Regions from separate parts of the Allobrachymonas denitrificans genome, predicted to be linked through region 3. Evidence: predicted binding sites of a transcription regulator. Region 3 holds the regulator's gene; each other region holds the start of a gene.

Region 1 (9,733 bases), 2.0 Mb from region 3:
GCTTCGCTGATTCTGGCGCCGCTGGGCGGCTATGCGCTCAACCTGAGCGCCATCACCGCCTCGATCTGCATGGGGCCGGAGGCGCATCCGGATCCGGCCAAGCGCTACATGGCCGCTGTCGTGTGGGGGCTGTGGATGCTGGTGATCGGGATTTTCGGCGTGGCGGTGACGGGGCTGCTGGTGGCGTTTCCGGAGCAACTGGTGCAGGCGATTGCCGGCCTGGCGCTGCTCTCGACCATTGGCACCAGCCTGATGCTGGCGCTGGACCAGCAGAGCCATCGCGAGGTGGCTGTGATCACCTTTCTGGTCACGCTGAGCGGCGTGGAGCTGCTGGGTGTGGGTTCGGCCTTCTGGGGTGTGGTGGCCGGGGTGGTGGCGCTGCTGATCCAGGATTACGCGCCGCGGCGCCGGGTCTGACCTTGCTTGCTGGCCAGACTGTCTCCCATGCGCACTTAACGCCGTAGCGTAAAACGCGCGAACAGGGTGTTGAGCTCGGCCAGCTGCTCGTCCTGCAAGGTCCAGAGGGGTGCGTCGGCACTGCGGCACTCCTGCAGCGCCCATTGCTGCACGCCACGGTCCGAGAGGGCGCGGGCCAGTTGCAGCAGCTCTTCCACATCAAACAGGCCGGCATGCCAGGTGGTGCGCACCTCATGGTCGATGCCGCTGGCCAGCAGCCAGTCCAGCGCTTCCCAGGGTTTGCTGCCGCTGGCGGGCGTGGCGGTGAGGAAAGGGTAGCGCGCGGGCAGCGCCTTGATGTCCAGGCCCACCCAGTCCAGCAGGGGCAAGGCAGTGACCAGCCGCGGCAGATACATGCCGCCAGTATGCAGCCCGGTCTGCAGGCCGAGCTCTCGGCAGGCTTGCAGCGCCGCGGGCAGGGCTGCCTGCAGCGTCGGCTCGCCGCCCGAAAACACGACACCGTCGAGCAGGCCCAGGCGTTGCTGCAGAAAGCCGAGGGCATCGCTCCAGGATAGCTGCGCCGGCGTGTCGGCAGGGAGCAGTTCCGGGTTGTGGCAATAGCTGCAGCGCCAGGGGCAGCCCTGGCAGTACAGCACCGCGGCCAGCCGGCCCGGAAAGTCGATCGTGGTCAGCGGCGTGAGGCCGCCCAGACGCAGCGCCGTTGCCGGAACCGTGCCCGGGCAAGCCGGTATGTGCAGCTCAATCCGCATGCGTGGAGCTACGGGCAGTGGCTTCGGCAAAGAAGCGGCGCTCGCCATGCTCCCCCTGCTTGCCGATGTTGAAGCTGGCCACGGGACGGTGGTAGCCCATCACGCGGGTCCAGACCTCGCAGGGCTGGCGCTCGTGGTCTTCCAGCTGGACGGTTGCGGCGGACAAGGTGGAGGTGTGAGACATGGGAGGTCCTTTCTTTGGGGGTGGATAAAAGAGGGCGGTATGCAAGGCAACGGGTCTACAGCTGAAACCCGCAGCCGGTAGTCGGCCTGAGGCATCAGGCATCAGGCATCAGGCATCAGGCATCAGGCATCAGGCATCAGGCATCAGGCATCAGGCATCAGGCAGTGCTTCCGTTTCCTGCAGACGCTTGCGTTTCTCCGCCAGCCGCTCGGCATCGCACTTCGGACAGAATGCATGTTCGCCGGCCAGATAGCCATGCACCGGGCAGATAGAGAAGGTAGGCGTGACGGTGATGTAGGGCAGGCGAAAGCGCGTGAGGGCGCGGCGCACCAGTTCGCGGCAGGCCTCGCCGCTGGACAGGCGCTCGCCCATGTACAGATGCAGCACGGTGCCGCCGGTGTAGCGCGACTGCAGCGCCTCCTGCCGGGACAGCGCCTCGAACGGATCGTCGGTAAAGCCGACCGGCAGTTGCGAGGAGTTGGTGTAGTAGGGCTGCTCGGGCGTGCCGGCCTGCAGGATCTGGGGCCAGCGTTTGCGGTCCTCGCGCGCAAAGCGGTAGGTGGTGCCTTCGGCTGGCGTGGCTTCGAGGTTGTACAGATGGCCGGTCCGTTCCTGGAAGCTGACGATGCGCGCACGCACATGGTCGAGCAGGCGCAGGGCGAAGTCGTGGCCCCAGGGGCTGGTGATGTCGTGCGCATCCTGCGTGAAGTTGCGCACCATCTCGTTGATGCCGTTCACGCCCAGCGTGGAGAAGTGGTTGCGCAGCGTGCCCAGGTAGCGCTTGCTGTAGGGGAACAAACCCTGGTCCATCAGGCGCTGGATCAGCTTGCGCTTGATTTCCAGGCTCTGGCAGCCCAGCTCCAGCAAACGGTCCAGCGCGGCCAGCAAGGTCGGCTCGTCGCCCGCGTGCAGCAGGCCCAGGCGTGCACAGTTGACGGTGACCACGCCGATGCTGCCGGTCTGCTCCGCGCTGCCGAACAGGCCGTTGCCGCGCTTGAGCAGCTCGCGCAGGTCCAGCTGCAGGCGGCAGCACATGGAGCGCACCATGTTGGGCGAAAGTTCGGAGTTGATGAAGTTCTGGAAGTAGGGCAGGCCGTACTTGGCCGTCATCTCGAACAGGCGCCCGGCGTTCTCGCTCTCCCAGGGGAAGTCCGGCGTGATGTTGTAGGTCGGGATCGGGAAGGTGAAGGCGCGGCCCTTGGCGTCGCCGGTCATCATCACGTCCATGTAGGCCCGGTTGATCATGTCCATCTCGACCTGCAGCTCGCCATAGCTGAAGGGCATCTCTTCGCCGCCGATCACGGGGATCTGCTCGCGCAGGTCTTCCGGGCAGGTCCAGTCGAAGGTGAGGTTGGTGAATGGCGTCTGCGTGCCCCAGCGCGAGGGCACGTTGAGGTTGTAGATCAGCTCCTGCAGGCACTGCCGTACCTCGGCGTACGACATGGCGTCCTTGCGGATGAAGGGTGCCATGTACGTGTCGAAGGAGGAAAACGCCTGCGCGCCCGCCCATTCGTTCTGCAACGTGCCGAGGAAGTTGACGATCTGCCCCACCGCCGAAGACATGTGTCGCGGCGGCGCCGACTCCACCTTGCCCGGCACGCCGTTCAGGCCTTCGTGCAGCAGCGTGCGCAGCGACCAGCCGGCGCAGTAGCCGCTGAGCATGTCCAGATCGTGGATGTGGAAGTCGCCATCGCGGTGCGCCTGGCCGATCTCGGGCGGATAGACGTGCGACAGCCAGTAGTTGGCCGTGACCTTGCCCGACACGTTCAGGATCAGCCCGCCGAGCGAGTAGCCCTGGTTGGCATTGGCGTTGACGCGCCAGTCGGCCCGCGTGAGGTATTCGTTGATGGAGCTTTCCACATGCACCAGGGTTTCGCGGTCGGCGCGCAGGGTGGCGTGCTGCTGGCGGTAGGCCATGTAGGCGCGGGCGGTGGCGAGGTGGTTGGCGGCAATCAGGGTTTGCTCCACCACATCCTGGATCTGCTCGATCTGCGGGCTCTGGCCGGCAAAGCGGTGCGCCAGCACCTTGACGGCCTGGGCGGCCAGCAGGGCGGCTTCGTCAGCGCCGTATTCGCCGCTGGCAGTGCCGGCGCGCTGCAGCGCCGAGCGGATGCGAGCGGCATCAAAAACAGCGCTCTGGCCGTTGCGCTGAATCACTGCCGCGGGCAGTGTGGTCGGGGTTGTGATCTCCATGATTTCCACCTGAACACTATATGTGTGGTGGATGATAGATATCAAACACTAGATGTGGTATTGATCGAAATCAAACTTTGTCACATGGAAATCATTGCCGGGTACCGAACGCTTGCAGCAAAAAGGGAAACCCCTTGTCTGCCTGCAGGGCAAAGCTCCGCGTAAACTGCAGGCATGAACCTGCTTTTCGTTGCCGATCCCATCGAGTCCTTCGTCATCTACAAGGACACCACTTTTGCCATGATGCGCGAGGCGCAGGCGCGCGGGCACCGCATCAGCGTGTGCGAGCCGCGCGACCTGCACTGGAGCGCGCACTCGGCCAGGTCGGCCGGCCTGGTCACGGGCGCGGTGCGCGACATCATCCTGACCGGAGAGCGGCCACAGTGGTTCCGTTCCGTGCAGTCGGGCAGCGAGCGGCGCCGGGCGGCGCTGCGCGACTTCGACGCGGTGCTGATGCGCAAGGATCCGCCCTTCGACAGCGAATTCTTCTACTGCACGCACCTGCTGAGCCAGGCCGAGCGCGAGGGCGCGCGCGTATTCAACAAGCCGCAGGCACTGCGCGAACACTCCGAGAAGCTGGCCATTCTCGAGTTCGAGCAATTCATTGCACCGACGCTGGTCACGCGGCGCGAGGCGGACGTGCGCGCCTTCCATGCCGAGCACAGGGACATCATCCTCAAGCCGCTGGACGGCATGGGCGGCATGGGCATCTTCCGCGTGGGTGCCGACGGCCTGAACCTCGGCAGCATCATCGATACCCTGAATCAGGGCGGCACGCGTACGCTGATGGTGCAGAAATTCCTGCCCGAGATCGCCGAGGGCGACAAGCGCGTGCTGATCATCGATGGCGAGCCGGTGCCGTTCTGCCTGGCGCGCATTCCGCAAGGGGGCGAAGTGCGCGGCAACCTGGCCGCCGGCGGCAAGGGCGTGGCCGAGCCGGTGACCGAGGCCGACATGGCCACGGCACGCGCCATCGGGCGCGAACTGGCACCGCGCGGCCTGCTGCTGATCGGGTTGGACATCATCGGCACCAGAGTCACCGAGATCAACGTGACCAGCCCCACCTGCTTCCAGGAAATCAACGACCAGATGCAGTGCAACGTGGCGGCGCTGTTCATCGATGCACTGGAACGTGCCGTTAATACCTGATATACAAAAGAATGCATCCTTGTGACAAGGGAATGAAAGTCTCTTGACGGCCCGGTCTTTGCCCCATGGCAAGCCTCGGGTCGCTTGATTCCGCACTGAATTAGTGGGGAAAGCATGGCACAGCGCGGGCTTTCTGCCCGTTTGCGCACAAAACACAACGCTGGAAATACCCTTTGTAAGCAAATGGTTTATAAAATGTAAAAATATTTTTTGGTAAACCGTGGGTGGCACCCAAAAGGTTGCTTCCGGCTGGCATACTGGAACCTGTGAAAGCGGTACACCTGCAGTAGTGTGTGCGACAGATCACTGGGTGCCGGATGCATGTGCAGGCGTTCCAACTTCTGATGAGGTTCGGCTTTCCGTGGATGCGGAAAGCGGTTCAGTAAAGGAACAGGTGCCATATGCCATCCAGACTTTCAGCCACTCTCTCGGCCTGGCGCGCCTCGGCAGCGCGCAGCAGCCGGGCACTCCGCCAGGAGGGGCCCGGCCAGCCGGTTTCCCGCTTCCTGCAGCCCAAGCGCAGCCTGCCGCTGCTGGGACTGCTGTTTGCCCTGGTGGCCGCACCGGGCCTGCAGGCACAGCAGCCCGCCAGCGCCGCTGCCAGCGCTGCGCCCAAGGTCGCACCTGCCAGCCAGCCGGCCTCCGTCGCGGCCACGCCGGCATCGGCTGCGGTTGCGCCGGCCTCTGCCGCTTCAGGCACCTGGAAGGCTGCCCCCAACATCAAGATGCCCACCAAGGGCACGGCTGACCACACCAAGTTCAAGGAGCTGCAGGGCCCCTTCGCCAGCGGTACCGAAGTAACCAAGGTCTGCCTGAGCTGCCACACCGAGGCCGCCACGCAGGTCATGGGCACGCGCCACTGGACCTGGGACTACACCAACCCCGATACCGGCCAGGTGCTGGGCAAGAAGACCATGCTCAACGGTTTCTGCATCGGCAACCGCTCTAACGAGCCGCTGTGCCAGGGGTGCCACATCGGCTATGGCTGGAAGGACAAGAATTTCGACTTCAAGGACCAGAGCAAGGTCGACTGCCTGGTCTGTCACAACACCCTGGGCGGCTACAAGAAGATGCCCGGCACCGGTGGTGAAGTGCCGGTGGTGCGCACCGAAAACCCGCCCGGCTCCGGCAAGTTCATCGAACCGGTGGACCTGGCCCTGGTGGCCCAGCATGTGGGCAAGACCAGCAACCGCACCTGCGGCAGCTGCCACTTCCTGGGCGGCGGTGGTGACGGCGTCAAGCACGGTGATCTGGACACTTCGCTGAACAAGGCCGACAAGGCGCTCGATGTGCACATGGCCAGCAAGGCCAAGGGCGGCCAGGGCTTCCAGTGCGCCACCTGCCACCAGGCCGACTCGCACGCGATTGCCGGCAGCCGCATCAACATGACGGCCTCCGACCCGCACGGCGCCCGCATCCGCGGGGACGGCATGAGCGGCCGCAACGCTGCCACCTGCCAGTCCTGCCACGGCGACAAGCCGCACAAGGAAAGCCTGCTCGACGCACAGCGCCTGAACAACCACAGCAACAAGCTCGCCTGCCAGACCTGCCACGTGCCGGCCATGGCCCGCGGCGGCATCGCCACCAAGATGACCTGGGACTGGCAGAAGGCCGGCCAGCTCAAGGATGGCAAGCCCTTCATGAAGAAGGACGAAAAAGGCAACGTGGTCTATGACAGCAAGAAGGGTTCCTTCACCTTCGGCGAAAACGTGGTGCCCGACTACATCTGGTTCAACGGCAAGGTCAGCTACACCCTGCAGGGCGAGAAGATCAATCCCAAGGAACTGGTGAAGATCAACAGCTTCCTGGGCAGCCCGGATGACCCGAATGCCCGCGTCTGGCCGGTCAAGCGCTTCATCGGCAACCAGCCCTACGACACCGTCAACAACGTGCTGCTGGTGCCCCACGTGACCGGTGCCCCTGCAGATGCCGCCTACTGGAACACCTTCGACTGGAACAAGGCCCTCGACGTGGGTGCCAAGGCCACCGATACCAACTTCAGCGGCAAGTACGACTTCGTGAAAACCGAAATGATCTGGCCCATCACGCACATGGTGGCCCCCAAGGACAAGGCCGTGGCCTGCATCGAATGCCACAGCCCCAACGGCCGCCTCAAGGATGTGCCCGGACTGTACGTGCCTGGTCAGGTGCAGTTCCCCTGGCTGGAACGCATCGGCTGGATCGCCGCCGGTCTGGCAGTGCTCGGAGTGCTGCTGCACGCCACGCTGCGCCTGCTGTCGCGTAACAAGAAAACTTCGGGAGTGTGATCATGGCTGAACCGAAACTCCATACCGTGGCCCCGGCCCAGGCCGGGCAAGCAACCCGCATCTACATCTTCAAGGGCTATGAACGCCTGTGGCACTGGATGCAGGCCATCCTGATCAGCCTGATGCTGGTCACCGGCTTCGAAATCCACGGCACCTACCAGTTGCTGGGCTTCGATGCTGCGGTGCGCCTGCACACGCTGGCCGCCTGGATCCTGATCGTGCTGTGGCTGTTCACGCTGTTCTGGCACGTGACGACCGGCGAATGGCGCCAGTACTCGCCCACCACGACCAAGATCGGTGCGATGATGAAGTTCTACGCCTCGGGCATCTTCCGTGGCGAAGAGCATCCCTACGAAATCACCGCCGCCAAGAAGCACAACCCGCTGCAGCGCATGACCTACCTCGGCCTGCTGGTGGTGGTGCTGCCCCTGGTGTGGATCAGTGGCCTGCTCTACATGTTCCGCGCCTACTGGCCGGCGCTGGGCCTGGAAAACGTGCTCAGCCTGTACTGGGTGGCCGTGGCGCATACCGCTGGCGCCTTCATGATCCTGGTCTTCCTGATCATGCACCTGTACCTGATCACCACCGGCCATACCGTGGGTTCGCAGCTCAAGGCCATGATCACGGGGTGGGAAGAGCTTCCTGGCGCCGGCGAACGCAAGGCCTGAGTCTCCTCCGACGGGGCGCTGGCAGCGCCCCTTGAAGCCAGCCGGAGCGGCATATGCCCCACCGGCTTTTTTGTGGCTCAGGCCGAGTGGCCGGTTTCCTGCTGCAACTGGCGCAGGCGGCGGTACAGCGTGCGCTCGCTGATGCCGAGCGCGCGCGCCAGCTCTGCGCGATTGCCCGCATGGCGCTGCAGTGCCTGCAGCAGGGCCTGACGCTCGAGTTGCTGCAGGGTTGCGACAGGCGCCGCACGGAAAGCGCTGCCAGCGTCCGCAAGGGCGGTGGTGCCGTGGCCAGGGGAGGCCGCGGAGGCGGGCAGACTGTACGCACCGGGCAGGGCCGCAGCAGCTTGCCAGGCCGTTGCCTCGGGCTGCAGTGCCTGCGCCATCAGTGCCGCATCCAGCACCTCGCCATCGGCCAGCAGGCAGGCGCGCTCCAGCACATTGCGCAGCTCGCGCACGTTGCCGGGGAAGGGCCAGGTCTGCAGGCAATGCAGCGCAGCGGCACTGAGCCGCATGTCGCGCCCCGGTGCCAGGCGTTGCAGCAGGTGCGCGGCCAGCGCGGGAATGTCCTGCACCCGCTCGCGCAGCGGCGGCAGCCGGATCGGAAAGGTGGACAGGCGGTAGTACAGGTCCTGGCGGAACTTGCCGGCAGCCACCATGTCGGGCAGGCTGCGGTGCGAGGCCGAGATCAGCCGCACATCCACATGGCGCAGCTCGGTGCTGCCGACGCGGCGGTAGGTGCCGGTTTCGAGCAGGCGCAGCAGCTTGACCTGCATGGACAGTGGTATGTCGCCCACCTCGTCCAGGAACAGGGTGCCCCCGCTGGCAGCCTCGACCAGACCGGGCTTGCTTTGCGAGGCACCGGTAAAGGCGCCTTTCTCGTGGCCGAACAGTTCCGATTCGAACAGGGTCTCGGCCAGGCTGGCGCATTCCACCACCACGAAGGCATGGCTGCGCCGGTTGCTGCTTTCGTGCAGCGCATGCGCCACCAGTTCCTTGCCGGTGCCGGATTCGCCGTGCAGCAGCACGCTGGCCTCGGAGGGCGCCACGCGCGACACCATTTCCAGCATGCGGCGGAAGGCCGGCGAGGTGCCGGTTAGCCGGGGGCCGCCCTCGGGTGCATGCATGCGCAGCGGCTCCATCTTCTCGATGAAGTAGCGCAGCTCGCCGCGGGCATTGCGGATGGGCGCCAGTTCGATCTGCACGTATTCCTCGCCCTGCGGCGTATGGTGCAGGTGCAGCACGCGCTCGCGCTGGCCGGATTGCAGCGCCTGCGCCAGCGGGCAGGTTTCACCGGCCTGGTCGCAGGGTACATCGGAGCGGTGCGAGGCTTCGTGGCAGCGCTGGCCGATGATGGCGGCGCTGTGGCCATAGATGCGCTGGTAGGCGGCATTGGCAGCGCGGATGCGGTAGGCGCTGTCGCAGACGATGTGCGGCTCGGGCAGGCTGTCGAGGTAGGACAGCATTTCATGCGGCAGCGTGTCGGTGGGGACGGGTGACATGCCTGTCATTCTGGCAGAAATGCTGTCAGAATGACAGTGGCATTGACACGGGTCAAGACTTTGGCGAACAGCAGCCGTTTGCAAGCCCTTGTTTTCTGCCGTATTTGCAAGTTGGCACGATTCTTGTATGGATGGAGGCATGCGCATGCAATGGTCTGATTCCGCACTCGTGCGCCACCTGGTCTGGGTGGTGCTGGTCAAGCTGGTCCTGCTCACGGCCATCTGGTGGGCGTTCTTCCGCAGCGAGCGGGTGCAAGCCGACGCGGGCAGCACGGCAGCGCACGTTCTCGTCTCCCCCTCATCGTCAGGAGCTTCGCAGTGATATCCGAACAACTGGTTGACTTGTCGCGGCTGCAGTTTGCCGCCACGGCCATGTACCACTTCCTCTTCGTGCCGCTCACGCTCGGCATGGTCTGGCTGCTGGTGATCATGGAAAGCGTTTACGTGATGACCGGCAAGGTCATCTGGAAGGACATGACGCGCTTCTGGGGCAAGCTGTTCGGCATCAACTTCGCCCTGGGCGTGACCACCGGCATCACGCTGGAATTCCAGTTCGGCACCAACTGGGCCTATTACTCACACTATGTGGGCGATATTTTCGGCGCGC
Region 2 (9,733 bases), 1.4 Mb from region 3:
CTTGGTCGCACTCGCAGCGGGCTTCGCCGCAGCCGCCTTGGCTGTCGTTGCAGGCTTGGCGGCAGCCGCCGTCTTCGCAGTAGTCGCCTTCACCGCAGTCGCTGCCGCCTTGGCCGGAGCCTTGCGTGCAGCGGGTTTGGCGGCGGTGGTGGTCGGGGTGGCAGCCTCGTCCGCCTTGCTGGCGGTGCTCTTGGGGGTAGCCGGTTTCTTGGCAGTGGCCATCAGGGTCTCCTTGTGATCTCAAGCGTGCGGCAAGCAGCGCTTCCGGCGGCACGGAACACCGGAAACGACCCAGGGCGCCCACCCCCGACGGGGATGCGCGCCTTGAATTCAAACGGACTGCCTGCCTCTGCGCGGCCCTGGGGCCCACGCGCTGGTCAGGAAGACCTCATATTGTGACCGACATCATTCCCATGAGAGCGCCCCGCCGGTCTGGTACTCGATCACGCGGGTTTCGAAGAAGTTGCGCTCCTTCTTCAGGTCGATCATCTCGCTCATCCACGGGAATGGATTGGTTTCGTTCGGGAACAGTTCTTCCAGGCCGATCTGCGTCGCGCGGCGGTTGGCGATGTAGCGCAGGTAGCCCTTGAACATCGAAGCATTCATGCCGAGCACGCCACGCGGCATGGTGTCTTCGGCGTACTGGTACTCGAGCTCGACGGCCTCGCGGAACAGCGCGCGGATCTCGTCCTTGAAGGCAGGCGTCCACAAGTGCGGGTTCTCGAGCTTGATGGTGTTGATCAGGTCGATGCCGAAGTTGCAGTGCATGGATTCGTCGCGCAGGATGTACTGGTACTGCTCGGCGGCGCCGGTCATCTTGTTCTGGCGGCCCAGTGCCAGGATCTGCGTGAAGCCGACGTAGAAGAACAGGCCTTCCATCAGGCAGGCGAACACGATCAGCGACTTGAGCAGCAGCTGGTCGGCCTCGGGCGTGCCGGTGCTGAAGTCAGGGTCGGTCAGCGCGTTGATGAAGGGGATCAGGAACTGGTCCTTGTTGCGGATGGAGGCGATCTCGTTGTAGGCGTTGAAGATTTCGCCCTCGTCCAGCCCCAGCGATTCGACGATGTACTGGTAGGCATGGGTGTGGATCGCTTCCTCGAAGGCCTGGCGCAGCAGGAACTGGCGGCACTCGGGCGCCGTGATGTGGCGGTAGGTGCCGAGCACGATGTTGTTGGCGGCGAGCGAGTCGGCCGTGACGAAAAAGCCCAGGTTGCGCTTGACGATGCGGCGCTCGTCTTCGGTCAGGCCGTTGGGATCCTTCCAGAGCGCAATGTCGCGCGTCATGTTCACTTCCTGCGGCATCCAGTGGTTGGCGCAGGTGGCGAGGTATTTGTCCCAGGCCCATTTGTACTTGAAGGGCACCAGCTGGTTGACGTCGGTGTGGCCGTTGATGATGCGCTTGTCGGCGGCGTTGACGCGCTGGGCCAGCGCGTGCGCCTCCCGTTGCGGAGAGGACAGTGCCGCAGCCGCAGCCGCAGACCGGGGTTGCGCGGCAGCAGGAGAAATGGCAGGTGAGGCGTCTGCGAGGGCAGTATCGTCGTCCCAGGTGAGCATGGTAAATGTCCTGTTTTCTGATTATGAAAGTAAGTGCGCTTTACGGCAAAGCCAAGTTGGCGTCCCTACAGGGAAAATCCGCATGTGTTGCGTGCTGGCGTCGGAGTGGCGGCTGGCAGCAGCGTCAGTTCCAGGCATGCGGGCCAATGGACAGCAGCTGGTCGAGCGGTTCCCCTTGCACGCCGCCCTGAGGTGAATAGCGGTACACCGCCTGCGAGGCAGGCTCGATGGCGATGTAGTCGCCGCCTTCCTGCGCCAGCGGCCAGTTGCCGGACAGCAGGCGGTAGACGGCAAGTTCCGGGCTGCTGGCGGCCGCCGACCATTCGACGGCTGCAAACTGGCTCGGGAAACGCGCGGTTTCGATGAAGGCAATGCTCATGGCTGACTCCCTGGAAAAGGCCGCACCCGCCGGTGCGGCAACGCGAAAACTCACTGGCAGGCTTCGCAGCCCGGATCGTCGATGGCGCAGAAGCGCACGTCTGTGGCGGCTGGCGGCAGTTCCGCCTGGTTGTCCGCACTGGCAGACCCCGGTGCCTGCGGCTGGAGCTGCCGTGCGCCCGTCTGCATGGCGCCGCTCATCGCGATGCCATTACTGCCCACATCGGAGGACACCGCGTTCAGCTTGCCGGCCTTGATGGTCGACTTTTCGGCATGGGTGGCGGCCATGGTGCGCAGGTAGTAGGTGGTCTTGAGGCCGCGCAGCCAGGCCAGGGTGTAGGTGTCGTGCAGCTTCTTGCCGCTGGCGCCGGCGATGTAGATGTTCAGGCTTTGTGCCTGGTCGATCCACTTCTGGCGGCGCGAGGCGGCTTCGACCAGCCATTGCGGCTCCACCTCGAACGCGGTGGCGTACAGGGCCTTGAGGTCTTCCGGCACGCGGTCGATCTGGCGCAGCGAGCCGTCGAAGTGTTTCAGGTCCATCACCATCACTTCGTCCCACAGGCCCAGGCGCTTGAGGTCGCGCACCAGCGCGGCATTGATGATGGTGAACTCGCCGCTCAGGTTGCTCTTGACCGACAGGTTGCCGAAGCAGGGCTCGATCGAGGCATCGACGCCGATGATGTTGCTGATGGTGGCCGTGGGCGCAATCGCCACGCAGTTGGAGTTGCGCATGCCGTGCTGGCGGATGCGCTCGCGCAGGGCCTCCCAGTCCAGCGTGCTGCTGCGGTCCACTTCGACGTAGCCGCCGCGGGCCTGCTCCAGCAGGGTCAGGCTGTCCAGCGGCAGGATGCCCTGGTCCCAGAGCGAGCCGCGGTAGCTGCTGTAGCGGCCACGCTCCTCGGCCAGCGCGCTGGAAGCCTCGTAGGCGTAGTAGCAGATGGCTTCCATGGACTGGTCGGCAAATTGCACCGCTGCATCGCTGGCGTAGGGCACGCGCAGCGCGTACAGCGCATCCTGGAAGCCCATCAGGCCCAGACCGACCGGGCGGTGGCGCAGGTTGGAATCGCGCGCCTTCTTCACGGCGTAGTAGTTGATGTCGATCACGTTGTCGAGCATGCGCATCGCAGTGGCGATGGTCTTGCGCAGCTTGGCGTGGTCTAGTTCCTTGCCCTTGGCGCCGTCCGCGAGGTGCTGCAGCAGGTTGACCGAGCCCAGGTTGCAGACGGCGATCTCGTTGTCGTTGGTGTTGAGCGTGATCTCGGTGCACAGGTTGCTGGAGTGCACCACGCCCACGTGCTGCTGCGGGCTGCGCACGTTGCAGGCATCCTTGAAGGTGATCCAGGGATGGCCGGTTTCGAACAGCATGGACAGCATCTTGCGCCACAGGTCCACCGCGGGCAGGGTCTTGCTCGGGCTGATTTCGCCGCGTGCCGCTTTCTCTTCGTAGGCGACGTAGGCCTGTTCAAAGTCGGCGCCGAACTTGTCGTGCAGGTCGGGCACGCTGGAAGGCGAGAATAGCGTCCATTGGCCTTTTTCCATCACGCGGCGCATGAACAGGTCGGGAATCCAGTTGGCGGTGTTCATGTCATGCGTGCGGCGGCGGTCGTCGCCGGTGTTCTTGCGCAGCTCCAGAAACTCCTCGATGTCCAGATGCCAGCTTTCCAGGTAGGTGCAGACTGCGCCCTTGCGCTTGCCGCCCTGGTTGACGGCCACGGCCGTGTCGTTTACCACCTTGAGGAAAGGCACCACGCCCTGCGATTCGCCGTTGGTGCCCTTGATGTGGCTGCCGAGGGCGCGCACACGCGTCCAGTCGTTGCCCAGGCCGCCGGCGAACTTGGAGAGCAGCGCGTTTTCCTTGATGGCTTCGTAGATGCCGTCCAGGTCGTCCGGCACCGTCGTGAGGTAACAGCTCGAAAGCTGCGAGCGGCGCGTGCCGCTGTTGAACAGCGTGGGCGTGCTGCTCATGAAGTCGAACGAGGACAGCACCTCGTAGAACTCGATGGCGCGTGCCTCGCGCTCGATTTCGTTCAGCGCCAGGCCCATGGCCACGCGCATGAAGAAGGCCTGCGGCAGTTCGATACGGCGCTTTTTCACGTGCAGGAAGTAGCGGTCGTACAGGGTCTGCAGGCCGAGGTAGTCGAACTGGTCGTCGCGCTCGGGCTTGAGGGCGGCGCCGAGCTGCTTCAGGTCGAACTGCAGCATCTTTTCGTCGAGCAGTTCGGCCTCTACGCCCTCTTTGATGAATTGCGGGAAGTAGTCCGCATAACGCATGGCCAGCTGCTCGCGCGTAACTTCCTCGCCCAGCACTTCGCGTGCCATGGTATGCAGCAACAGGCGGGCGGTGACGTAGGTGTAGTCGGGGTCGAGCTCGATCCTGGTGCGTGCGGCCAGGATGGCGGCCTTGTGCACTTCGGCCAGCGGCACACCATCGTAGAGGTTGCGCACGGTTTCGCTGATGATGACGTCGGGCTGCACGTCGGCGCCGAGGCCGGTGCAGGCGGTGCTGATCAGGGTGCGCAGCGCGGCTTCGTCCAGCGGGGTGCGGATGCCGTTGTCCAGCACGTGCAGCACGGGCGCAGGGGCCACGGCCTGTTGTTGCGCCTGCTGCTGGGCGCGCTCCTGCGCACGCTTTTCGCGGTACAGCACATAGGCGCGGGCCACCTCGTGGTAGTCGCTGCGCATCAGCTGCAGCTCTACCTGGTCCTGCACGTCCTCGATGTGGAAGGTGCCGCCGTTGGGGCGCGAGCGCAGCAGCGCCTTGACCACGCCCTGCGTGAGCTGCTCGACCACCTCGCGCACAGTGCTGGAGGCAGCGCCCTGCGAACCATGCACGGCCAGGAAGGCCTTGGTCATGGCAACGGCGATCTTCTGCGGCTCGAACGGCACCACGGCGCCGTTGCGGCGAATGATCTGGTAGTGGGCGTAAGGGGAGTCGCTGCTGGCTTTGGGGGCGCCATGCACCGGCTGGAACGGCGTGGCTGCGGCGAACGTGCTGGGAGCGAGGGTGGCGGACATCGGGACTTCCTGCTGGGAGCGGCCGGCGCAACGGCTGCGGAGAATGGGGGCTGCTTGCCCTACCGGGACGGCACCCGGATTGCACTGCGCTGCAAGGGTGCCGCGCCCTGCCCTCGCCGCCTGTCGCCCTGTCTGGCGGAGGTGCGCGGCTGGTTGAGTGGAAAGCGCGTGAGGGGAATCATAACCACATATCTAGTGTCGATCATAGATAGAAACGCTATTGGTGGTGTTTTTGACTGTTTTTTGGACAAAACAGGGCCGCCCTCTCTCCCACGTGGAAAGCGCTTGCCTCAAAATAGGGGGAGGCGCTGAAACAGGCTGTGTACAAGGGGGCGCACAGGCGTCAGCAGGCCCGTGCAGTGCGGCTTTTTCTGCGCAGATCAGGGCTTGATTACTCTGAAATTTCAGGGTGCAACTTGCTCAGGAAACCATTCCCGCGGCCAGTGCGTGAGCTGCTGCAGCCGCGGCCAGTCGAAGCCGGGACCGGGGTCCTGCTTGCGGCCGGGTGCGATGTGTTCGTGGCCGGCCACATGGGCCAGCGGGTACTGCAGGCGGATGGCTTCGCCAAGTTCGGCCAGCGCCTGGTACTGGGCCGGCTCGAAGGTATCGCCTTCCAGACCTTCCAGCTCCACGCCGATGGAATCGTCATTGCAGTTGCTGCGTTCGCGCCAGCAGGAGGGACCTGCGTGCCAGGCGCGGTCATCGCAGCTGACGAACTGCCACAGGCTGCCGTCGCGCCGGATCAGGAAATGGCTGGACACTTCCAGCCCGCGGATCTGCTGGAAGTAGGGATGGGCGTCCCAGTCGAGCGTGTTGGCGAACAGCTGCAGCACTTCGGGGCCACCGTACTGCCCCGGTGGCAGGCTGATGGAATGCACGACCAGCAGGTCGATGCACGCGCCTTGCGGGCGCGGGCCGAAGTTGGGCGAGGGCTGATGGGCGGCGTGGCGATACCAGCCGCGGTTCCACAGAGGCTGTCTCATGCGGCCGCCTTGGGGATGCCTGCTGCCGGAGTCAGGCGCTCCGCAGGGGTCTGGGGAGCTGCCAGTGTATGCCGAGCCGATGGAGCCCGACGAGCAGCCGCGCTCCCTGGCGGCCTCTTCATGACGATACCCCGTTGTGTTCCGCCGGGCTGCGTGCGCCGAGGCGCGCATGCTCCTTGCTGCAGAACCATTGGCCGTCATGCTGCACCCCGTCCTGCCGCACCACGTGCACACCGCAGTGGGCACAGCGCACCGTGGCCTGCGGCACGCGCGGCGCCTGCGCGGCACGGCGCTCGCGCAAGGCATCCTTGCGGTTGCTGTTCCAGATCCAGAAGGCGATCGCGACGACCGCCAGCACCACCAGGTATTTCATCGCTGTGTTCGGGTTGGCTGCTGACTGCGTGCGGCAATGCACGGGCTCACAGCGGGGTAAGGGAATGACGGTGCAATGCCGCGCACACCCGCTACGGGAAATGGTGCGTCGGCAGGCAGGACTTGGCGCCAGTGCGGCGCATGCGACAGATGATCAGCCACGGTGCAGCACCACCTCCAGCATGAAGTGGTAGCCTACATAGCTCAGCAGCAACAGGCCGGCACCGGCATACACCATGCGCACCGCACGCTGACCGCGCCAGCCCAGGCTGTGGCGGCCCCAGAGCAGGGCCGCGAACACCACCCAGGACAGCAGGGAGAAAATGGTCTTGTGGCTCCAGCGCCAGTGGCTGCTGGTGACTGCGCCATACAGGTGCTCGCTGTAGAACCAGCCCTGCAGGATAGTGATGGTAAGCAGCACGAAGCCCAGCGTGACGAAGCGGAAGGTGAGCCGTTCGAGCGTGAGCAGGGGCAGCATCTTCGGCCCCTCGTCAGCGCTTTCGTCTCGCAGCAGGGCCGGGCCTTCGCGCATGCGGGCTTCGGCGCGCGTCATCAGCCAGGCGTGCCAGACCGCGACGGCAAACAGGCCGTAGGAAGCCAGCCCCAGCGCGAGGTGCAGCGGCAGCAATTCGGAAGTGGCGGACTTGAGCGGCGATCCGGGAAACAGCCAGGCCAGCAGCACGGTAACCGCGCCGGTGACGGCCAGTCGCCAGCGCAACTGCATCAGCGGGTAGTTGATGCTTTCGACCGCATAGGCCAGCAAGGCCAGCCAGGCCGTCATCGACAGGGCCGGGCCGAAACCGAAGCGCGGCGGACTGGTCAGCCCGAGGCCGATCACTACGGCATGCAGCAGGGCCGCCACGCCGAGCAGGACGGCGCCGGTGCGGCTCAGCTTCGCCCGCCCATGACACACACCCGCTGCAGCCAGATAGGCGGCCGCGCTGGCAAAGGTCAATATGGGGACGTAAGACTGGGCACTGGCTACAATCATGGACTACAGTTTATCTTCTCCGGCCATGGCTTGTAGCGGATGGGTTTGCTCCGTGTCAAATCCCCGCCGACTGCCCGCCGCCTCGCCTGGCCGTACACCCCCTTCCGAAAGCGCCCTGCCCCATGGCTTCCGCACTCACCGACAAACTCTCGCGCCTCGTCAAGAACCTGAGCGGCCAGGCGCGCATCACCGAAAGCAACGTGCAGGACATGCTGCGCGAGGTGCGCATGGCCCTGCTCGAGGCCGACGTGGCGCTGCCGGTGGTGAAGGACTTCATTGCCCGCGTCAAGGACAAGGCCATGGGCCAGGAGGTGCTGGGCTCGCTCAAGCCGGGCCAGGCGCTGGTCGGCATCGTCAACCGCGAGCTGGCCGCCACCATGGGCGAGGGCATCAGCGACCTGAACCTGTCGGTGCAGCCGCCGGCGGTGATCCTGATGGCGGGTCTGCAGGGTGCCGGTAAAACCACGACGACCGGCAAGCTGGCCAAATACCTGATCGAGAAGCGCAAGAAGAAGGTGCTGACGGTGTCCGGCGACGTGTACCGCCCGGCCGCCATCGAGCAGCTCAAGACCGTGACGCAACAGGTGGGGGCCGAGTGGTTCCCCAGCTCGCCCGACCAGAAACCGGTGGACATTGCCCGCGCGGCGCTGGACTATGCGAAGAAGCATTACATCGACGTGCTGCTGGTGGATACGGCCGGTCGTCTGGCCATCGACGAAGCGCTGATGGCCGAGATCAAGGCGCTGCACGGCGCCGTCCATCCAGTGGAAACGCTGCTGGTGGTGGATGCCATGCAGGGCCAGGATGCGGCCAATACCGCCAAGGCCTTCAAGGAAGCGCTGCCGCTCACCGGCGTGGTGCTGACCAAGCTGGATGGTGACTCGCGCGGTGGTGCAGCGCTGTCGGTGCGCAAGATTGCCGATGCGCCGATCAAGTTCGCCGGTATCAGCGAGAAGATGGACGGTCTGGAGCAGTTCGACGCCGAACGCCATGCCGGCCGCATCCTGGGCATGGGCGATATCGTGGCGCTGGTGGAACAGGTCACTTCCGGCGTGGATATGGAGGCTGCTCAGAAGCTGGCGGCCAAGGTCAAAAAGGGCGACGGCTTCGACCTGAACGACTTCCTCGGCCAGCTGCAGCAGATGAAGCAGATGGGCGGCCTGTCCAGCCTGATGGACAAGCTGCCCACGCAGATCACCGCCAATGCCAAGCCCGGCGATCTGGACCGTGCCGAGAAGGACATCAAGCGCAAGGAAGGCATCATCTGCAGCATGACGCCTCAGGAGCGCAAGAAGCCCGAGCTGATCAAGGCCACGCGCAAGCGCCGCATTGCGGCCGGCGCCGGTGTGCAGGTGCAGGAAGTGAACCGGCTGCTCAAGGAATTCGAGCAGATGCAGGAGATGATGAAAAAGATGAAAGGCGGCGGGCTGATGAAGATGATGCGCCGCATGGGGGGCATGAAGGGGCTGGGTGGGCTTGGAGGCCTGGGAGGCGGTGGCTTTCCTGGGGGCGGCTTCCCTCCTGGAGGAGGCTTGCCTCGCTGAAGCCTCTTGGTACGTTAGAGGCGGAATAGAAAATGCCGGCAAGTAGCCGGCATTTGTTTTTCTGCATGCTGGCGCGGCAAGAACCACGCCATCAGTCAAGCTGCCTTAATTCGGCGGATCGCGGTGGCGCGTGTTGGACACCGCCGTCAGGATGCCGATGCCCAGCAGGACCACGGCGCCGATGATGATGTAGAGCTGCGGTACGCCAGCCACCGTTGCGCCCCAGGCGAGGCCGCCGATGACAATCAGGAAGCCGATCATGTAGAGCAGGAAGGACATGTTGTTTCTCCTTGAAGTGCTTGCATGTCCTGCATTGTGATCAGCCCTGCCAGGGTGCCCTATCGGCCGGTTACTGCATCGCGCGTCAGTGCGGTCCGACACGGTCGCCTTTCAGCGACCGTGCTGTTGAAGACCCTTCCCAAGCCCGCTCAAGGCTTCGCAAAGGCGGAATATGGGCGCTTCTGGCTGACCGGGGCAAAGTCCAGCTTGCCGCCTTTCCATTGCAAGGGGCGCCAGCAAACCTCTGCCTCGGCACGCGAACGGAACTGCGTCTGACCGCACAGCGGCCCGCCTACGCCCAGCCAGACGCGCGCGGTTTGCCCGCTTCGCTCCAGGTAAACGCCCGACACGCCGTGGGTGAAGGCCTGCTTGGCAGAGCCGGCCGCATCGCTGACATAGACGCTGACGGAAGCTCCGCCGGATCCCCCGGAGAAGTGCGAAGCCGCACCATCGCAGTCGAACTCGCCTTCATTGATCACGTAGTCCGCCCGGCCATCGCCGGTGATGTCGGCAGTCTGCAGCAGGCGCGGTGAGCGCTCCGGACGCCCTCCCACGTCCTTGCACTGGGCTCGCATGTCGGCAATGTGGGCCTTGACAGGGGCTGGCAGAGCGGGAGC
Region 3 (9,733 bases):
CTGCGCGTAGGCGTGAAGGTACTCAAGGAAACCATTGCGCGCGCCGGTTCGCTGCGCGGTGGCCTCAAATACTATGTGGGCGCGGCCAATCTGCCGTCCGACCAGGGGTATGGCGACAAGGTGCTGGCCGAATACGCACGCATCCAGGCTGTGGCCCAGGGCCGCACCGTGGCCGCCAACGCGCAGGTTCCGGTGAAAGAACCGCAGACGCCCGCAGCCAGCAGCGTGAAGACCGCAGCCGCCAAGCCCCAGGCCGACAATGCCGATGGCCGCAAGCGCGTGCAGATCGCCGCTGCGCCGATGCAGGCCAGCTTCAGCAAGCGCAGCACGCCGTCCGTGGATGGCAGCGCACCGCTGGTACAGCGTGCCCTGGCCTCCAGCAACCTGAAGGGCGAAGGCGCCCGTCGCCTGGAACTGGCGCGCAATGACAGCCGCGCCGACACCACCACGCAGGAACTGCAGGCGCAGTAAGAGCCCCTGGAGGGTCCTTTCACGGGCCGCCGGCACGCCACGCAATTGAAATAAATTCGTTGCAGACCGGCTTCGCATCCGGCCCTTCAGGGTTCAAGCGCAGGCCGGATTCCGCTACACTTGAGCCCGTGCACGACTGGCGATAGGCATCAGGCCCTGTCCTGATGCCGACGTGGATCCGGCCGCCATGCCACCCGCATGCGCAGCGCCATCACCACGGGGGAGTGCGCCATTGCCTGCAGCCGCGCTTGCGCCTGCACCGATGCTTTTGCCGTTCGCCTGGGCAGCCCTGACGCCGCATCCCGCGCAGGGGTCAATCTCCTTTTGACGAAAGACTGCCAATGTATCAGCGCAACATCCTGATTGAACAAACCGATCCCGAACTGTGGGCTGCCATCCAGGCCGAGAACCAGCGCCAGGAAGACCACATCGAGCTGATCGCCAGCGAGAACTACGCCTCCCCGGCCGTGATGGCCGCGCAGGGCACCCAGCTCACCAACAAGTACGCCGAAGGCTACCCGGGCAAGCGCTACTACGGTGGCTGCGAATATGTGGACGTGGCCGAGCAACTGGCCATCGACCGCGTGAAGCAACTGTTTGGCGCCGAAGCCGCCAACGTGCAGCCGCACTGCGGCGCCTCCGCCAACGAGGCCGTGTTCCTGGCCTTCCTCAAGCCCGGCGATACCATCATGGGCATGAGCCTGGCCGAAGGCGGCCACCTGACGCACGGCATGGCGCTGAACATGTCCGGCAAGTGGTTCAACGTGGTGAGCTACGGCCTGAACGACAAGGAAGAAATCGACTACGACGCCATGGAGCGCAAGGCCCATGAGTGCAAGCCCAAGCTGATCATCGCCGGTGCCTCCGCCTACAGCCTGCGCATCGACTTCGAGCGCTTCGCCAAGGTTGCCAAGGACGTCGGCGCCATCTTCATGGTGGACATGGCCCACTACGCCGGTCTGATCGCCGCAGGCGTGTACCCCAACCCGGTGCCGCACGCCGACGTGGTCACCTCCACCACGCACAAGAGCCTGCGCGGCCCGCGTGGCGGCATCATCCTGATGAAGGCCGAGCACGAGAAGGCGATCAACAGCGCCATCTTCCCGGGCCTGCAGGGTGGCCCGCTGATGCACGTCATCGCCGCCAAGGCCGTGGCCTTCAAGGAAGCGCTGAGCCCCGAGTTCAAGGCCTACCAGGAACAGGTCGCGAAAAACGCCGTGGTGATGGCCGAGACGCTGACCCAGCGCGGCCTGCGCATCATCAGCGGCCGTACCGAAAGCCACGTGATGCTGGTCGACCTGCGCAGCAAGGGCATTACCGGCAAGGAAGCCGAAGCCGTGCTGGGCGCCGCCCACATGACGATCAACAAGAACGCCATCCCGAACGACCCCGAAAAGCCGTTTGTGACCAGCGGCGTGCGTATCGGCACCCCGGCCCTGACCACGCGTGGCTTCAAGGAAGAAGAAACCCGCATCACGGCCAATCTGATCGCCGACGTGCTGGACAACCCGCGTGACGAAGCCAACCTGGAAGCCGTGCGCGCCAAGGTGGCCGAGCTGACCCGCCGCTTCCCGGTTTACGGCTAAGCTGGCGCATGCCAGGGCGCTTCGGCGCCGCCTGCTTCCTGTGGGGAGATGGCGGCACGAGGCGCTTTTTCTTTTCGGGAGACTGCCATGAAATGCCCTTTCTGCGGCCACAACGACACCCAGGTGGTGGAAACGCGCCTGTCCGAGGAAGGCGATACCATTCGCCGTCGCCGCAAGTGCGGCCAGTGCGAAAAGCGCTTCACCACCTATGAACGGGCCGAAGTGACCATGCCGGTGGTGGTGAAGAAGGACAGCCGTCGCGTGGAGTACGACAAGCGCAAGCTGCAGGCCTCGTTCGCGCTGGCGCTGCGCAAGCGCAGCGTGAGCACCGAGCAGGTCGATGGCGCCATCAGCCGCATCGAGGAAAAGCTGCGCACCCTGGGCGAGCGCGAAATCGCCAGCCACCAGCTGGGCGAGCTGGTGATGCGCGAACTGAAGAAGCTGGACAAGGTGGCCTATATCCGCTTTGCCAGCGTGTACCGCAGCTTCCAGGATATCGACGAGTTCACCGCGCTGGTGGATGAAGTCAGGAAATAAGGCGTACGGGCACCCGACGTGCGGTAGCCGGCGTGAGCCCTGTTCAAGGAAGAAACGCGCGGTTCCAGCAGGAAATCGGGCCCATTCAGAACACCAGCGTACGCCAGCGCAGATTGGCCGCACGCGCCATGAACTGCACCGCCCCGCCGTGCCCAGTGCATTCGGGGATCAGGCCATGCGGATCGATGGCGTGGGCACGCAGCGCGTCGGTGCATGCCAGGATGCGCGCACCCAGGGCCACTGCCTCGCGCATGGCGCTGGCGATATTCTTCTGGTGCATGGGCGCCTGCAGCGCTTCCGCCACGCCGGGCACCAGCAGGCGCACGCTGCCGGCCGTGCAGTAGATTTCTACCGGAACGTCCATGGCTGCGGCCGCAGCGGCAAAGAAGAATGGCGTGTGCAGCAGTTCCGGCTGCTCCGGACTGGCGGCCCAGAGCAGGATGGCGATGCCGTCGGCAGCATGATCCACATAGCCCATGTCAGAACTCCAGGCGGTGCAGCCAGGCATGGTGGCGCATGGCGGGCAACACGGCTTGGCCATGCAGCAGGTGCTGCTGGTCGTGCTCCCAATCCGTCAATCGCATGCGCACCAACCAACCATCGCCATAGGGCTGCCGGTGCACCAGTTCGGGCTGTTCTTCCAGCAGCGGATTGACTTCGATCACCTCACCCGTCACGGGCGAACGCACGGCAACGATGGATTTCGCCAGTTCGACCACGGCGATCGAATCCCCCTGCTTCACGAGGGAACCGGCGCGCTTGGGCCGGCACATGTAGATATCGCCGGCCAGGGCGATGCCGAGCGAGGTGATGCCGATCGTGGCCACGCCGCCGTCCGCAATACGCGCCCAGACCTGCTGCTCGATCAGATAGTGCAACTCCTCCGGGCAGTGCGCCATGGCTGCGACGGCTGCTGAGGGAAGCCCGGCCGCATCAGTCATCCCTGCGCCTCGGTTCGTCGTCATCGCCCGTGGCGCCGATGTTGCCCTGGGAGGTGGTGGCCTGCACCGTGGCCGATGCACCGTCGCCGACCGTAGCCTGAACCGTGGCATTGGCCTGTCCCGCGTTGCGCGAGAACCGGCCTGCCAGGGAGCCACCCTGCGCGGAAGGCAGTGTTTGCAGCGGCTGCGGTGCCACCTGCACCTGGGGTGCGACCGGTTGCACCGGCGTGGCCGAAGATCCGTGCGGCGGCACACCGCCTGCCAGATTGGCACCGGTTCCGGCAGCTGCAAAACTCAGCTCCATCGCCCGCCCGCCCTTGGCCTGCAGGCGTGCGGAGCGCCGTCCCACGGCCTCCAGCGTCCAGCCATCGGCAACCTCCTGCCCGGCGCGGAACGGCCGCCCGGGCTGGCCATCCACGGCAATCACGGCAATGCCGGTGCCGAACTGGTTGGCGACGGCGCCCTGCAGCACGAAGCGGCCGCTGCCGCCATCGGGGGTGGCTGCAGCTTCGGCAGATTCCGCAGGCGGGGGGGCATCCGAATATCCCAGCAGCCGTGCCAGCAAATGGTCATCCGCATGCAGCGCGGTATCTGCTACCAGGGCGCTCACCCCGCCGCCCTGACCACGCGAGCCGAGCAGCCAGAATGCCAGCGCACCCGCCACCAGCAACCAGACCAGCAGTGACAACAGGCGGACACCCCAGCGCTCGCGCAGGGACAGCCCTTGCAGCGCGGCGACAGGAAAGGAAGGCAGGGTCAAGGCAGACATTGCCGCATTATGCGGCAAGGTGATACGGCGACCTGTGCAGAAAAGCCACGTGTCACTGTTTTGCCCCAAAGTGCCGCTAGCATTGTCCGGTTGCGATCCCGATTGACTGAAAACACTTCCCATGTCTGACCGAATCTCCCGCTCCAGCCGCCAGCACCGCGCCCAACGCGGCTTTACCCTGATCGAACTGATGGTGGTGCTCGTCATCATCGGCGTGCTGGCCGCGCTGGTGGTGCCCAACGTGCTGGGCCGCGCCGACGATGCGCGCGTAACGGCCGCCAAGACCGATGTCAACAACCTGATGCAGGCGCTCAAGCTTTACAAGCTCGACAACCAGCGCTATCCCAGCGCCGAGCAGGGCCTGCAGGCGCTGGTGACCAAACCTGCTGCCGCCCCCGTGCCCGCCAACTGGAAGCCCTACCTGGACAAGCTGCCCACCGACCCCTGGGGCAAGGACTACCAGTACGCCAACCCCGGCATCAAGGGCGAAGTGGATGTGATGTCCTTCGGCGCTGACGGCCAGCCGGGCGGGGAAGGCAGCAACGCGGATATCGGCAGCTGGCAGTAAGCGACTGATGGCCGGCTGCTGCGCAGCGGCGCTCTTTCCGATGTCGCGTGCATTGAGCCCCATGCCTCGCAGGCGTTTATTGTCCGTATCGGCACAAGCTGCGCCGCGTAGGCGGCTGCGCGGCTTCACCCTGATCGAATTGCTGGTGGTGCTGGTCATCATGGCGATTGCCACGGCCGGAGCCACGCTGACATTGCGTGATTCCGACCACACCCGCATCGAACGCGAGGCAGACCGGCTGGCAGCGCTGCTGGAAGCGGCGCGGGCGCAATCGCGCGCGAGCGGCATTCCGGTGCGATGGCAACCGGCGGGGGATGGTTTTGTCTTTGCCGGACTGCCCGAAACCAGCACTCAGCCCCGCGAGTGGCTGGCTCCGACGCTGGTGCTATCCGGCGGCACGGCGCAGACGCTGCGCTCGGAAAACATCGAATTGGTGCTGGGCCCGGAGCCGGTATTGCCGGCGCAGACGCTCACCATCGCCATCGCCGGCAAGCCGCAGATGCGGCGCACGGTGGCCACCGATGGCATCCGGCCCTTCCGGCCGGTGGTGGAAGGGCCGGCACCATGAGTCCTTGCCGCATGCCTCCGTCGTCCCATCACAGCCGCCAAGGCGGGCCCACTGCTGCCAGTTCGGCGCAAGGCGGCTTTACGCTGATCGAGGTGCTGGTCGCGCTGGCCATCGTGGCGATTGCGCTGGTTGCCGGCGGCCAGGCCACGCAAGCGCTGGTGAGCCATGGCCAGCGCCAGAGCGACATGCTGCTGGCGCAGATCTGTGCCGAGAACCAGTTGGTGGCCATGCGGCTGTCGAGGGTGTTTCCGCCGGTGGGCGACAGCGAAGTGGCCTGTCCCCAAGCCGGCGAGGAGCTTACCGTGAAGATCACCGTGATGCCCACGCCCAACCCCAACTTCCGCCGCGTGGATGCGCATACGCACAAGGGTGCGCTGCCGCTGTACCGGCTGTCGACCATCATGGGGCGTTTGTGATGGTTGTTGATCGTCCGGCGCGTCTGCGGCACGTGCGGCCGGCCTTGCATCACTACCGGAGCCGAGCGGTATTGCGGACCAGCCCGGCCCGGCAGAGCGGTTTCACCCTGATCGAGCTGATGGTGGCCATCGGCATTCTGGCGCTAGTGGCCCTGCTGAGCTGGCGCGGGCTGGACGCCATGGTGCGGGCGCAGCAAGGCACGCAAAGCCGCAGCGACCAGATCGCGGTAGTGCAGACGGCGCTGGCGCAGTGGCGCGTGGATCTGGATGCCATGTTGCCCAGCGCCGGCAGCAGGCAACCGGTGCTGGACTGGGACGGGCAGACCCTGCGCGTCTTGCGGCTGGCCAGCCCCGAGACGCAGACGGCAGCAGAAACCGGCGCAGGACAGGCGCAACAATCCTTGTGGACGCCGGCGACCATCGTGGTGGCCTGGACGCTGCGCAGCGCTTGCCCGCGCAGCCCGGCGGAGACCTCCTCCGGGGAAGCTGCCAATGGTGCCGTTCCCGGCTCCTGCTGGATGCGCTGGCAATCTCCCCAGTTGCGCACCCATGGCGAACAGCAGCAGGCCTGGCAGCAGGCTGCCAGCTGGGGATCAGGCGCGCAAGGCGAGGCTGCAGGCTCGCAGGTGATGCTGCCCCTGCAGGCCTGGGAGGTGCTGGGCTATCGCGATGATGCCTGGGGGCCAGTCAAAGGCCTGCCCGTGGGCAGCGCACCAGCCGGTGGTGCTGACGGTGCTGACGGTGCTGACGGTGCTGACGGTGCTGACGGTGCTGACGGTGCTGGCGGTGCTGGCGGTGCTGGCGGTGCTGGCGGTGCTGGCGGTACTGGCGGTACTGGCGGTACTGGCGGTACTGGCGGCATTGGAGGCGCCGGTGGTGCGGGCAGCGGAACGCCGGGTGCTGCACCCAACCCTGTTCCGGACGGCCTGCGCCTGCAACTGACGCTGCCCGGCCAGGGCACCGGAATCGCCGGCAGCCTGACGGTGGACTGGCTGCAGCCTACCCTGACGCGGGAGCGCAGCTGACATGCGCAAACGCCTCCTTATCCGCCAGATCATGCGTCGCTCAGCGCGAGGCCCGCAGCGCCAGCGCGGCGCCGCCCTGCTGCTGGCCATGCTCACCGTCACGCTGGTTGCCGCCTTTGCCGCCGCGGCCGTCTGGCAGCAATGGCGCAGCACCGAAATCGAGACTGCCGAGCGCGCCCGCCTGCAGTCCGGCTGGATTCTGGCCGGCGCACTGGACTGGTCGCGCCTGATCCTGCAGGAAGACGCGCGCCAGGGCGGTCCCGATCACCTCTCGGAGCCCTGGGCTGTGCCGCTGATGGAAGCACGCCTGTCCACCTTCCTGGCCGCCGAACGCAACATCACGGTGGATGCCAGCAACCTGCCCGATGATGCCTTCCTCTCCGGCCAGATCGAGGACGCGCAGGGACGCTTCAACCTGCGCAACCTGCTGCGCAACGGCCAGCCGTCCGAGGTTGACAGGCAAACGCTGCAACGCCTGTTCGTGAACCTGCGGCTGCCGGGCACGCAGGCCGAGGCTCTGGCCACCCAGTGGCTGCGCGCCGCCCGGGCAGAACAGCAAGGCCCCGGCAGCGAGCCCGGTGCACCGCTGCTGCCGGCCCGGCTGCAGCAACTGGCCTGGCTGGGGGTGGCACCCGAACTGATCCGCCAGCTGGCACCACACGTCACCATCCTGCCCGAACGCACCAGCATCAATGCCAATACCGCCAGCGTTGAAGTGCTGAGCGCGGCGGCACCCAATGTGGCCCCGGGAGATGTCGCCCGCGCCGTGGCGCAGCGCGCCAGCAAGCCCTTCCTGGATACCGCCGCCCTGCAGGCCGCGATTCCGGCAGGCGAGGGGCAGGCCGAACTGGGTGTGAACAGCAAGTATTTCGTAATCCGCGGCAGTCTGCGCCTGGGCAGCATCCGCATCGACGAGCAAGCGCTGGTCGAGCGGCAGGGGCTGCAAAGCGTGATGCTGTGGCGTGAAAAAGGGAGTGTGTTCAGCCCCGAACAGTAAGACGCTTTTTCTCATCCACTTCCGCCATCCAGTTGGCAGGACGATCGTCCGCAGATGTCATCTGGGTTGTCGTTTTATGACATTTCGGTGTCATACTGCCCCACTAAAATCGCGCGGTCCATGGCCCAACTCCTTGTTCGCCTTCGCCTTCCCGGTGCTCCTGAAGCATCGTTTTCGCATGTCCTGAGTCCCGACGGCCAGGCGGTGGACAGGCACGCCCGCAGCGAGGCGGCGCTGCTGCCCTGGCAGGACGCGCACGAGGTCGTGGCACTGGTGCCGGCCCAGGCGCTGTCCTGGCACCGGGTGCAGTTACCCAAGGGCAGCACGGCCAATCCGGCCCGCCTGCGCACGGTGCTCGAAGGCCTGCTGGAAGAGCATGTGCTGGATGACATGGCCGAGTTGCACTGCGCGCTCCAACCGGATGCGGCCAAGGCGACCGGGCCTGTGTGGGTGGCGGTCTGTCATGCCGGCTGGCTGCGCGAGCAGCTGGATGAACTGGAAGCGGCGGGCTGTGTGGCCAGCCGCATCGTGCCCGAGTTTGCGCCGCAACCGTTCGGTGCGGCACCAGCCGCGTTCAGCGAACCCGGCCTGGATGCCCCCGCCCTGCCCGAGGACGCCCGCGTGCACGCCATTGCCGAGGACGACGGCAGTGCCTGGTGGGTACGCACCGGCAGCGACCTGGAAGCCGGCGACGATGCCCCCGGCGTGCTGCTCTGGCCCCTGCCCGATCCGGCCGAGGCCGATCTGGCACAGGCCGAGCCGCCCGAATCCGTCCGTCGACTGGCGCAACAGCATCCGAATGCGGTTCTGGCCGACGCCGGCATTGCGCAGTGGGCCGAACAGTCCTTGCGCCAGCCCGTCACCGTGCAGCATGCCGCGCAGCGCTGGCTGCAGGCCTCCGCCACCCCCTGGAACCTGGCGCAGCTGGCCTTCGCCAACCGCCAGTCCGACCGCATGCGCAAGCAGGCCGGCCAGCTCTGGCAGCGCTTTCTCCAGGCGCCGCAGTGGCAGGCGGTGCGCTGGGGCCTGGTTGCCCTGGTGCTGGTACAGCTGATCGGCCTGAACTGGGCCGCGCTGCAGGAGCGCCGCCTGCTGGCCGACAACAAGCAGGCCATTGCCAAAACGCTGACTGACACCTTTCCGCACGTGAAGCTGGTGGTGGATCCGCCCACGCAGATGCAGCGCGAGCTGGCCGTGCTGCGCCAGCGCAGCGGCGCACTCGCGCCCACCGAGATGGAAGGCATGCTCACGCTGATCAGCCGCGCCCTGCCCGACGCCCAGTTGCAGGCCCTGCAATGGGATGGGGCGCAGCTGCGCATCAAGGGCCTGGCTCTCTCGACCGAACAACAGGCCAGCCTGCAAGGCACGCTGCACCCTTCCCGACTCACGCTGTCGCAGGACGGCAATGACTGGCTGATCCGACCTGCCCCATGAGTGCCAATGCCCCCGCTTCTTCGCGCCTGCAGGCCCTGCAACAGCGGTTGCAGCCGCTGCGCACCGCCTGGAAAGGACTTTCCGCACGCGAGCGCCGCATGGTGCTGGCTGCCAGCCTGGCGTTGCTGATTGCCGCAAGCTGGCTGATCGCCATCGCCCCCGCGCTGCGCACGATGCGCGATGCACCCGCACAGCGCGCCATGCAAGAACAGCAACTCGCCCAGATGCGCCAGTGGCAGAGCGAGGCCCGCACGCTCAAGCAGCAGCCGCGCATCAGCCCCGAGGAAAGCCAGCGTGTACTGCAGGAACTGGGCGACCGTCTGCTCGGCCCGGGCAGCGTGACGCTGCAGGGCGCCCAGGTGCAGGCGCAGTTCAAGGGCGTCTCGCCCGAAGCCGTGGCGCAATGGCTGCAACAGGCACG

Evidence for each region. Region 3 encodes NrdR, which represses ribonucleotide reductase genes. Its sites were predicted from a motif close to CACNANATNTNGTG; they were not measured.
Region 1: a site for NrdR is predicted at 3,590-3,603, ahead of KKQ75_RS11605 (ribonucleoside triphosphate reductase). Genes of this name have one in related genera too.
Region 2: a site for NrdR is predicted at 5,132-5,145, ahead of KKQ75_RS08980 (ribonucleoside-diphosphate reductase subunit alpha). Genes of this name have one in related genera too.

Annotation. Positions count from the first base shown of each region.
Region 1 is NZ_CAJQUA010000001.1:2,464,776-2,474,508, forward strand. It holds gene KKQ75_RS11590 (benzoate/H(+) symporter BenE family transporter) at 1-417, shown strand, start outside; gene KKQ75_RS11595 (anaerobic ribonucleoside-triphosphate reductase activating protein) at 453-1,166, opposite strand; gene nrdD (anaerobic ribonucleoside-triphosphate reductase) at 1,156-1,350, opposite strand; gene KKQ75_RS11605 (ribonucleoside triphosphate reductase) at 1,501-3,543, opposite strand; gene gshB (glutathione synthase) at 3,718-4,692, shown strand; gene KKQ75_RS11615 (tetrathionate reductase family octaheme c-type cytochrome) at 5,094-6,959, shown strand; gene KKQ75_RS11620 (cytochrome b/b6 domain-containing protein) at 6,962-7,627, shown strand; gene KKQ75_RS11625 (sigma-54 interaction domain-containing protein) at 7,705-9,126, opposite strand; gene cydP (cytochrome oxidase putative small subunit CydP) at 9,272-9,448, shown strand; gene KKQ75_RS11635 (cytochrome ubiquinol oxidase subunit I) at 9,445-9,733, shown strand, end outside.
Region 2 is NZ_CAJQUA010000001.1:1,922,605-1,932,337, forward strand. It holds gene KKQ75_RS08965 (histone) at 1-222, opposite strand, end outside; gene KKQ75_RS08970 (ribonucleotide-diphosphate reductase subunit beta) at 406-1,554, opposite strand; gene KKQ75_RS08975 (hypothetical protein) at 1,679-1,933, opposite strand; gene KKQ75_RS08980 (ribonucleoside-diphosphate reductase subunit alpha) at 1,984-4,947, opposite strand; gene ampD (1,6-anhydro-N-acetylmuramyl-L-alanine amidase AmpD) at 5,352-5,930, opposite strand; gene KKQ75_RS08990 (PP0621 family protein) at 6,049-6,303, opposite strand; gene KKQ75_RS08995 (cytochrome C assembly family protein) at 6,457-7,293, opposite strand; gene ffh (signal recognition particle protein) at 7,416-8,837, shown strand; gene KKQ75_RS09005 (SoxR reducing system RseC family protein) at 8,943-9,116, opposite strand; gene KKQ75_RS09010 (hypothetical protein) at 9,266-9,733, opposite strand, start outside.
Region 3 is NZ_CAJQUA010000001.1:484,260-493,992, reverse strand. It holds gene KKQ75_RS02315 (lytic transglycosylase domain-containing protein) at 1-471, shown strand, start outside; gene glyA (serine hydroxymethyltransferase) at 813-2,057, shown strand; gene nrdR (transcriptional regulator NrdR) at 2,145-2,594, shown strand; gene KKQ75_RS02300 (DsrE family protein) at 2,680-3,072, opposite strand; gene KKQ75_RS02295 (glycine cleavage system protein H) at 3,074-3,493, opposite strand; gene KKQ75_RS02290 (type II secretion system protein N) at 3,528-4,304, opposite strand; gene gspG (type II secretion system major pseudopilin GspG) at 4,426-4,872, shown strand; gene KKQ75_RS02280 (prepilin-type N-terminal cleavage/methylation domain-containing protein) at 4,934-5,440, shown strand; gene gspI (type II secretion system minor pseudopilin GspI) at 5,452-5,856, shown strand; gene KKQ75_RS02270 (PulJ/GspJ family protein) at 5,928-6,881, shown strand; gene gspK (type II secretion system minor pseudopilin GspK) at 6,883-7,878, shown strand; gene gspL (type II secretion system protein GspL) at 7,999-9,312, shown strand; gene gspM (type II secretion system protein GspM) at 9,309-9,733, shown strand, end outside.